Regions from separate parts of the Blautia ammoniilytica genome, predicted to be linked through region 1. Evidence: a T-box and tRNA genes for the amino acid it is inferred to sense, from the RefSeq annotation. Region 1 holds a T-box; the other regions hold tRNA genes.

Region 1 (3,286 bases):
AGGCAGTGGCCGAGCTGGAGAAGCTGGGCATAAAATAAATGCGGAAAGCAGTCCTTATCTGTACCGCATTCCGCATTTTCCAGGGGAGGATATAAGTTACAGTAACTGTTTGGTACCGGCAGAAGCCTGCCTGCTGAACAGTTACTTTTGCTTTATCATTTGTAATGACGTCATTGAAGGGGTTCAATGAACAATCATAGTATAGGCATATAGAATTGATTTTATACATGGAAAAAAACGCGTAATCTGCTAAAAGAATTGCGTAATGATTTAAAAGATGTTATAATAGATGAAATCCGGTCTGCAGATGCAGGACCTAAGGAAATGAAAAATGAATCTTATTTGAAAAGAGGAACCAAGAAATGAGCGACAAGACCATTTTAGAGCAGTGGCGTGGGATTGCCTATGATCAGCAGGCAGACCGCAATAAACTCCAGAGATTCTGGGCAAATTATTTTAACATTGAAAAAGGTATTTATGAGCAGCTTTTAGAGAATCCGGATGAGGTTGTTACCGGCACAGTAAAAGAGCTTGCTGAGAAATATGGACAGGAAGTACTTACCATGGTAGGTTTCCTGGATGGTATTAATGACAGCCTGAAGGTGAAGAATCCTATTGAGACTATGGATGAGAATACAACTGTAAGTCTGTGCTTTGACAAAGAACTTCTGTATAAGAATATGGTAGATGCAAAAGCAGACTGGCTGTATGAACTGCCTCAGTGGGATAAGATCTTTACTCCTGAGAAGAGAAAAGAACTTTATTTGGAGCAGAAGAAGTCAGGAACTGTGATCAAGCCACATAAAGTAGGCCGTAATGATCCATGTCCTTGCGGAAGCGGCAAGAAATATAAATATTGCTGTGGCAGAAATAAATAAAACGGTTTTTTGATGAACGTATTCATTTTTTCGGCAGGTATTCTTTGCCTGACCTATTATATAGTAATTATTATCCATGCAGGTATTACGGCAGATTTTGCCTGGATCTGGCCTGCAGGAACTGTTCTTTTGTGGGGATGGTGTCTGGTCAGACGACACATGGAACGATATGAACTGCAGCTTCCTGACTGGATCAGTATGGCAGGTTATGTGCTGCTGGCAGCAGGTATTTGCTTATTTACATTTCTGTTGATCTGTGTGATCCACGGGATGCAGGCAAAAGGAAAACCGGGACTTGAGTATGTAGTTGTTCTTGGGGCGCAGGTGAGAGGGCAGAAGCCATCAAAGGCATTGAAGATGCGTCTGGAAGCGGCCAGGGCTTATGCCAGGGAGAATCCTGATACTGTCCTGATCTTGTCCGGCGGGCAGGGACCTGGTGAAGATATCACAGAAGCAAAGTGTATGGCAGAGTATCTGCTAGTACATGGGATAGGAAAAGGGCAGATGATCCTCGAGGAACGGTCTGTAAGTACCAGGGAGAATCTCGTTTTTTCTGATCAGTTGACTGGATGCAGTCATGGGAATTGCGGGATCTTGTCCAATAATTTTCATATTTATCGTGCACTGTGTCTTGCAAGAAAGTTAGGATATCAGGATTTATGCGGTATCGGAGCAAAGTCGGATCTGATCATGCAGGTACATTATGTGATACGGGAGACAGCAGCCCTAATAAAAGAAAAAATATCCGGGAATATCTGAGTCAGCCCATTGACAAACAGAATTTCCGCATATATAATGAGTGCGTAATAAGGAAAAACGATGAAGAGAAGAGTAGGCTGCAGAACGATTCAGAGAGAGACATATAGGTGTGATTGTCTTATCGTAAAGTAGTTGAAGACCACCTCCGAGTGACTTTAATACAGTCCGGTGATTCCGTTATCATCAAATAAGTGGCCATTTTATACGATAGTATCAGCAGATAGTATGATCTGGCAAGCAGGGTGGAACCGCGAATGTTTATTCGTCCCTTACAGTGCATATGCATTGTAAGGGATTTTTTTGTATAATTTCATAAAAAAAGAGACGCATCCGTTGGGAACCCTCACATTAATAAGTGAAAAGGAGAAAGAACATGGTTGTCACATTAAAAGATGGATCTAAAAAAGAATATTCCGAACCAAAGTCTGTTATTGAGATTGCTTCCGACATCAGTGAAGGACTTGCCAGAGTTGCCTGTGCAGGAGAACTGGACGGAGAGGTTGTCGATCTTAGAACAGTTATTGATAAAGACTGTGAGCTCAGCATTCTTACATTTGAGGATGAAGGCGGAAAAGCTGCATTTCGTCATACAGCATCCCATATCCTGGCTCAGGCACTGAAAAGACTGTATCCGGATGTGAAGCTGGCGATCGGACCTTCTATTGCAGAGGGATTTTATTATGATATTGACAGTGAGACACCAATCCAGACAAATGATCTTGCAAAGATCGAAGCTGAGATGAAAAAGGTGGTAAAAGAAGCACTGCCTATTACACGCTTTACAAAGCCAAGAGAAGAAGCAATTGCTTATTTTGAGGAAAAAAATGAGCCTTACAAGGTAGAATTGATCCAGGATCTGCCAGAAGGTGCCGAGATCAGCTTTTATCAGCAGGGTGAGTTTGTAGATTTGTGCGCAGGTCCCCATCTGATGAGCACAAAACCTGTCAAAGCATTTAAGCTTACCAGTCTTGCTGGTGCATACTGGAGAGGCAGCGAGAAGAATAAGATGCTTACCAGGATCTATGGTACTGCTTATACCAAGAAAGCAGAGCTGGAAGAATACCTGAACCGTATGGAAGAAGCAAAGAAACGTGACCACAGAAAGCTTGGTAAAGAGCTTGGTCTGTTTATGATGAGTGATGAAGGACCTGGCTTCCCATTCTTCCTTCCAAAGGGTATGGTTCTGAAGAATACACTTCTGGATTACTGGAGAGAGATCCATCAGAAGGCTGGATATGTGGAGATTTCCACACCTATTATCTTGAACCGTCATCTGTGGGAAACATCCGGACACTGGGATCATTATAAAGAGAATATGTATACAACAGTGATCGATGAGCAGGATTACGCCATCAAACCAATGAACTGTCCTGGCGGCATCCTTGTATATCAGTCAGAACCACGTTCTTACCGGGATCTGCCACTGCGTATGGGTGAGCTTGGTCTTGTCCATCGTCATGAGAAATCCGGTCAGCTTCATGGCCTGATGCGTGTACGTTGCTTTACACAGGATGATGCCCATATCTTTATGATGCCTGAGCAGATCCGTGACGAGATCAAAGGCGTTGCAAAGCTGATCGATGAAGTATACCAGCTGTTTGGATTTAAATATCATGTAGAACTTTCCACACGGCCTGAGGATTCCATGG
Region 2 (3,286 bases), on a different contig from region 1:
GAAGCCTGTGAAAGCAACTCAAGCAAAGAAGGCAGCTGTAAAGAAAACTGCGGTAAAGAAAACTGCGGTAAAGAAAACTGCAACAAAGACTACGGCTGCAAAGAAGACAACAGCAATAAAGAAAAAATTATCATAAGGGATTTATAAGTTAAAATACAGAAGGCATTACAGTTACAGGTTTTGTAATTGTAATGCCTTTTTTTCTGATGCTGTTTTACGATAGCCGGAAGCTATAATGTGAATATATATTTTTAAATGCATATCCAAAAGGAGCAGGAATCTACAGCAGGGTTTCTTAAATGGGGAAGAAGATTTTTCTGGTTTTCACTTTTGATCCTTACAATAGCGGGTGTGTTGCTGTTAAAACCGGAAAATTAATTTAGTGAAAATTCCATATAAACAGGATCATGGTCAGAATAGGAATAGCCTGTATTCAGATCCTCATAAGAGCCCATGGTGATATTATCTGAGAAAATAAACCCATCCAGAGTAACTGTATAGCTGGCATCCGGGTCGTATGGAATGTCCGTGTTTCTGGAAGTGTTCCACAGGTCAGCTTTTTCCTGCTGAGATAAAAGATCCATACCAAAGGTAAAATGCTCCGGCAGTTCTTTTCTTGGGAAAGGGTAGGCCCAGGAATGGTGCTCACTTGTATCGTCCTCTGAGGCTTTCAGGTCATGATTGAAATCCCCGCCGCATAGTACATAATTGCCGGCCTGATATTCTTTTTCCATGTCCTGGCACAGCATCCGGATCTGTCCCTGACGGATCTGGTCGTCGTTTCCATAGGCAGACATGTGCAGGTTGAAGACCACCAGTTCCTTGTCATTGTCTACCGGAACCCTGGAAATGCTGTAGCACCTGTCAAGATCAAAAAATTTCTTAAAGGTTGTAGCAATGGGAAAGCTTCTTCTTAAAGAGGAAGTCACCGGGTATCTGGAAAACAGGGTGATACCGGATCGGCTTTTGCCATGGGGCTGAGTCAGCGGGTAAAAAAGAAAGGGTGAATCATAATTCTGGGCGAACACGGAATAATAATCAGCAAATGTGTCTTTCAGGATATCATATTGGTTTACATGATAGCTTCTTGTAGAATTAAGATCTACTTCCTGGAAGAGGATAAAGTCAGGATTTTGGGATGCAGCAAAATTTCCGGCACCGTTGATGTTTGACTGGACATTTTCTTTGCTTTTAGCCCAGGAGGACTTACCACCATCCATAAAAAAGCTGAAGTCAGGGGAATAAGCTCCAAAGCCAACATTGTAGGTAAGGGCAGAATAGGTCTGGCCTGTGGTCAGAGATGCTGTGTGTGCCTGTTCTGTTGGGGCTTCAACAGCCAGTTCCTGGTTGTCAGGGATCCTGTGGTAGGCTGCGTAAAGGTAGATCACATAAGCCAGAAGAATGACCAGGATCGCAGCCAGGATGCCAAGAGGGATCTTGACCCATTTGGACAGTTTCTTTTTAGAAGCGTGGGGTATTGATGATTTCTTTTTCATAAGGTACCTCGTTGTTTGATTAATTTGGTGGTGAATATTTCATGGTATTGTTAAACAATATGCATGATATTCTGTAATTGGATTATATTGAGAATAAAGAAAAAAGTCAACTGTGTGTGCAAAGCACGGAACAAAGCTTGGAACATTCCGCGTAATCAGGATTTCGGTGCTTTGACATCAAAATTATTTCTGTCCGCTTCCTTATAATAAAAAAACAACTTGACAAACAAGACAAAAGCATTTAAACTAAACAACAGTTTGGGATGAAAGTTATAGTATGCTGGAACACAGCATATTTACTGGAATCCCAGTAATTACAAGAGTTCTAAGAACAACATGCTGGAATAGCTCAGTCGGTAGAGCACTTCACTCGTAATGAAGGGGTCGTGAGTTCGAGTCTCATTTCCAGCTTATAGGAAGATCCTGCGTCGATGATGACGATGCAGGATTTTTTTATAAAACATATTCCCAAAAAGATAAAACTGTGATAGTTTTATGAAAATTACGCAGCATGTGCCGGTTAAGAACAAAAGGCACAGGTTACACATGAGCAGTTACGCCGCAATGAAAGGTGATAAAAGAGATGAATCAGTACGCAGCAGGATATGCTTTTTATTATGACGAGAGAACCGCAGCAAAAGCAGCGGCTTTTTTGCGTACCCTGGAATCTGCAATTGATACATGCCTTAGAAGCACTGGCGTACGTGCAGACTGGATGGAGCAGGACGGACCTGCTCTCGCTTGGCATACAATTAAATATAGATGCAGAAAGTATACGGATACCATAGCTGTTTCATAACTGGCAGCAGGTGCCGTATCTTTTTTTGTCTAAAAAGACTTGTCTGCAAAGATGGACAGCTTACTATATGAGAAAGGAAGAGTTACATGTCAGTTTATTCTCTGGAATTAAAAAATATTACCAAAAGCTTCGGTAAGGACGAAGATGTGTTAAGAGGGATCAGCCTTTCCATTGAAAAAGGTGAGTTTATCACACTGCTTGGAGCATCTGGATGTGGAAAGACTACCACATTAAGGATCATAGCAGGGCTGGAAGCGCCGGATAGCGGAAATGTATATCTGGATGGCAAAGATGTTACAGACCTGGAACCAAACCAGAGAGGTGTAAACACCATTTTCCAGAACTATGCCCTATTTCCTCACATGACTGTAGCAGATAATGTAGGCTATGGACTGAAACTGAAAAAAGTACCAAAGCAGGAAATAAAGAAACGAGTATCAGAAATGCTGGAGCTGGTACAGCTTTCAGGATTTGAAAAACGAAAACCGGATCAGCTTTCCGGCGGGCAGAGACAAAGGGTGGCAATCGCCAGGGCGCTGATCAATAATCCCCAGGTACTGCTTTTGGATGAGCCTTTAGGGGCATTGGATCTGAAGCTTCGTCGGGCTATGCAGACAGAACTGAAGCGTCTTCAGAAAAAGCTGGGTATAACGTTTATCTATATTACCCATGACCAGGAAGAGGCTATTAACATGTCTGACCGGATCGCTGTGATGCGTGAAGGACACTTTGAGCAGATCGGTACACCGGATCAGATCTATAATCATCCCAAAACCAGTTATGTAGCAGATTTTGTAGGAAACGCCAATATCCTAGAAGGGATTTGCCAGGGAATGGAAGGAACACAGGCGGTTCTTCTTACAGGAGAACAGAAACTGCTGGTGGCAGCAGAAGGCATATCCCTGGAAAAAGGCGAAAAGGTTACATTTGCACTTCGCAGCGAAAGTATTCATGTGGATGAAAGCGGTACAGGAAGCCTGACAGCTACTGT
Region 3 (3,286 bases), on a different contig from region 1:
AAACTACAACCGAAATTCCTGTGGAATAAATAATTCAGGGGATGCAGGCCTTTAATACAGGCTGCATCCCCTTTCTATTTATCTTTATGCTTTTGGAAGTTTAAAGCTGCTCTTCAATGATACGATCCTGTTAAAGACAGGCTGCCCTTCTTTTGAATCATGAATATCCGCACAGAAGAAACCATTCCGCACAAACTGATAGCTGTCATATCCCTTTGCTTCCAACAGTGCAGGTTCCACATAGGCCTCTGCTTTAACCAGAGAATTCGGATTCAGGTTCAGGGAACCATCTTCTTTATTGTATACACCCTTTTCCTCATCTACAATGTTCTCATACAGACGAACCTGGACTTTTCCTGCATGGGTTGCTTCTACCCAATGGATCGTCCCTTTTACTTTACGTCCATCCGGTGCATTACCTCCCTTGGTAGCCGGATCATAGGTACAATGCACTACCCGTACAGTACCATCATCATCCGCTTCAAATCCGGTGCATGTGACAAAGTATGCATTCATCAGGCGTACCTCTGTTCCTAGGAAAAGTCTTTTGTATTTCTTAGGAGGTTCGATCATGAAATCTTCTCTTTCGATATACAATTCTTTTCCAAATGGTATCTTCCGATTGCCCAGAGCTTCATTCTCCATATTGTTAGGAGCATCCAGATATTCAATCTGATCTTCCGGATAATTATCAATCACCAGTTTGATAGGATCCAGAACAGCCATCATACGCGGTCTTTTTAACTTAAGATCTTCTCTGATGCAGTATTCCAGTGCTGCATAATCGACAGAACTGTCTGCCTTGGAAACACCGCAAAGCTCTACAAATTTCTTAATAGATTCAGGTGTATATCCTCTCCTGCGAAGACCTGCAATAGATACAAGATGCGGATCATCCCAACCATCTACAATACCATCTTCTACAAGCTTTTTGATATAACGTTTACCAGTTACCACATTGGTAAGATACAGCTTTGCAAACTCGATCTGTTTTGGCGGATGGGGATACTCTAGTTCCTCTACCACCCAGTTATAAAGCGGTCTGTGATCCTCAAACTCCAAGGTGCAGATAGAATGGGTGATCCCTTCAATAGCATCCTCAATGGGGTGTGCGAAATCATACATTGGATAAATACACCAGGTGTCTCCTGTTCTGTGATGGGTACGATGAGCAACTCTGTAAATAACAGGATCACGCATATTCATGTTTGGAGATGCCATATCAATTTTGGCTCTCAGTACTTTCTCTCCATCACCATATTTGCCTTCCTTCATCTCTTCAAATAAATTCAGGTTTTCTTCTACAGAACGGTTGCGGTAAGGGCTTTCCTTTCCCGGCTCTGTCAGGGTTCCCCTATACTCACGGATCTGTTCAGCAGTCAGATCACAAACATAAGCTTTACCTTTTTTGATCAGCTTTACAGCAGCCTCATACATCTGTGGAAAATAATCAGACGCAAAAAACAGTCTGTCTTCCCAATCTGCTCCCAGCCAATGGATATCTTCTTTAATAGAATCTACAAACTCTGATTTTTCTTTGGTCGGGTTTGTATCATCAAAACGCATATTAAATTTACCATTGTATTCTTTAGCAAGACCATAATTCAAAAGAATAGACTTTGCATGGCCAATATGCAGATAACCATTTGGCTCCGGCGGAAAACGGGTATGAACAGTGTCATAAACTCCCTCTGCCAGATCTTTATCAATAATATTCTCAATAAAATTCTTGGAAATGGTTTCGTTTTCCATCTTTTCCCCTCCTATTGCTAATGGTCTTACTTTTTCCCGCTTGTAAGCATTTTTATTTAGAAAAAAAGTCCTTGAAAATCAAGGACTTTAAAGCTGCTGACGGGAATCGGACCCGTGACCTCCGCCTTACCAAGGCGACGCTCTACCGACTGAGCCACAGCAGCACTGACTGCAAGCTTTTTGCCGCTCACAGTCAATTATATTAGCAGAGAACCGGTTAATTGTCAACACTTATTTTTGCCTGACACACATATTTTTTGTCTGGCACGCATATTTTTACCTGGCACATTAATTTTTGTCTGGCACCACTTATTTTTTCACTTGGCCGGAATGATCACATTTCTTACAAAATCCGTGTGACTTAAGTATTCATCCGTTACTTTTTTATTCACAAATTCCGCTTCTCCGTCCTGATTCCCAGACAGTTGAAAGTCTACACAGCCATCTGCAGTTATACTTCCATTTTTCACATTTCGTATTTCTTCCAGCATATATCTGGCTGTTTTTTCTTCAAAAGCCTGATACTGCCCGGCTGGCACCTGAAAACTTATCATCACAGAATACTCTTTTTTCTCCTGGATCCCAACCTCAGGAAAACGTACTTCTTTGAACAGAGTATATGATTCTCCATCCAGATCCTGGCCTGCGACTCCCAGAAAGAAACATGGCGTTCCATGCGCCTTTACGATTTCCTCACTATGAATGGTCTTTTGCAGTTTTATAGTTACATACTTTACATTCATAATCCTGAAGGACTGAAGCTGATCACTTGCTTCTATCTGACAGGTTACTGGTTTTCCTTTTTTATACCCTGCGGGTGCTTCCAATTCTGTCAATGTGTAAAGGCCTTTCGGTATCCGGTAGATCCTGTATGGTTTTTCACCGGAAACCCATGTTTCAACTACTTTTCCTTTGTCGTCTGTCAGTTGAAGTTTTGCACCTGAAATCGGCTGTCCGGTACTTTTATCAACTTTTAAGAATTCCGCTTTAATACAGGAATTTTCTACCAGGATCACATGCTCCTTCTCCCCCTGGCACAGCCCTTTTTCATCAATCACAAATTCTCCGGATATCAGGTCTCCGGCATAGCCTTCCGGTATGTTGGTTTCCTGATAACAATAGGTGCCAGGAATATATCCACTTAAAAGTATAAGCCCCTGTGAATCTGTAAAAAGTTTCTGTCCTGTTTCCTTTCCACTATCTTTATTCCAGACCATAAAACCTACGCCCTGTAATGGTGTATACTCATTTTCCCCATCCAGACGCTCAGATATTTTTTTCAGATATACTGTGGTCGGACTATTAATAAATACAGCTTCTGACGGCTGATTTTCATATCCGGTGCTTTTCACTTCTACAGTCTGGGGAATCGGATCTGCACAGTAACCTGCTGGTGGGTTTATCTCAGACACCGTATATTTTCCGGCATATAATGGGTCTGAAATCCCTTTCCCGGATGTCAGAGTAAGCTGCTGCACTATCGTCCCTTCCTCCAGAAGTAAAGCTCCTGCCGGAGAATAAATATTTTCAGCAG

What was found. A T-box is a leader RNA that pairs with one kind of tRNA and senses whether it is charged. The one in region 1 lies ahead of thrS (threonine--tRNA ligase), so its partner is inferred to be a tRNA-Thr.
Region 2: it has a tRNA-Thr gene. The T-box ahead of thrS (threonine--tRNA ligase) is inferred to sense a tRNA for this amino acid. The anticodon was not compared.
Region 3: it has a tRNA-Thr gene. The T-box ahead of thrS (threonine--tRNA ligase) is inferred to sense a tRNA for this amino acid. The anticodon was not compared.

Annotation. Positions count from the first base shown of each region.
Region 1 covers NZ_JAOQJL010000009.1:103,765-107,050, forward strand. The annotation lists gene OCV61_RS06390 (HAD family hydrolase) at 1-38, shown strand, start outside; gene OCV61_RS06395 (SEC-C metal-binding domain-containing protein) at 363-878, shown strand; gene OCV61_RS06400 (YdcF family protein) at 891-1,637, shown strand; T-box leader at 1,689-1,910, shown strand; gene thrS (threonine--tRNA ligase) at 2,011-3,286, shown strand, end outside.
Region 2 covers NZ_JAOQJL010000002.1:26,049-29,334, forward strand. The annotation lists gene glgB (1,4-alpha-glucan branching enzyme) at 1-136, shown strand, start outside; gene OCV61_RS01170 (endonuclease/exonuclease/phosphatase family protein) at 375-1,496, opposite strand; tRNA gene OCV61_RS01175 (tRNA-Thr) at 1,835-1,907, shown strand; gene OCV61_RS01180 (hypothetical protein) at 2,080-2,295, shown strand; gene OCV61_RS01185 (ABC transporter ATP-binding protein) at 2,382-3,286, shown strand, end outside.
Region 3 covers NZ_JAOQJL010000004.1:125,294-128,579, reverse strand. The annotation lists gene OCV61_RS03270 (hypothetical protein) at 1-29, shown strand, start outside; gene OCV61_RS03265 (glutamine--tRNA ligase/YqeY domain fusion protein) at 85-1,752, opposite strand; tRNA gene OCV61_RS03260 (tRNA-Thr) at 1,844-1,916, opposite strand; gene OCV61_RS03255 (MSCRAMM family protein) at 2,070-3,286, opposite strand, start outside.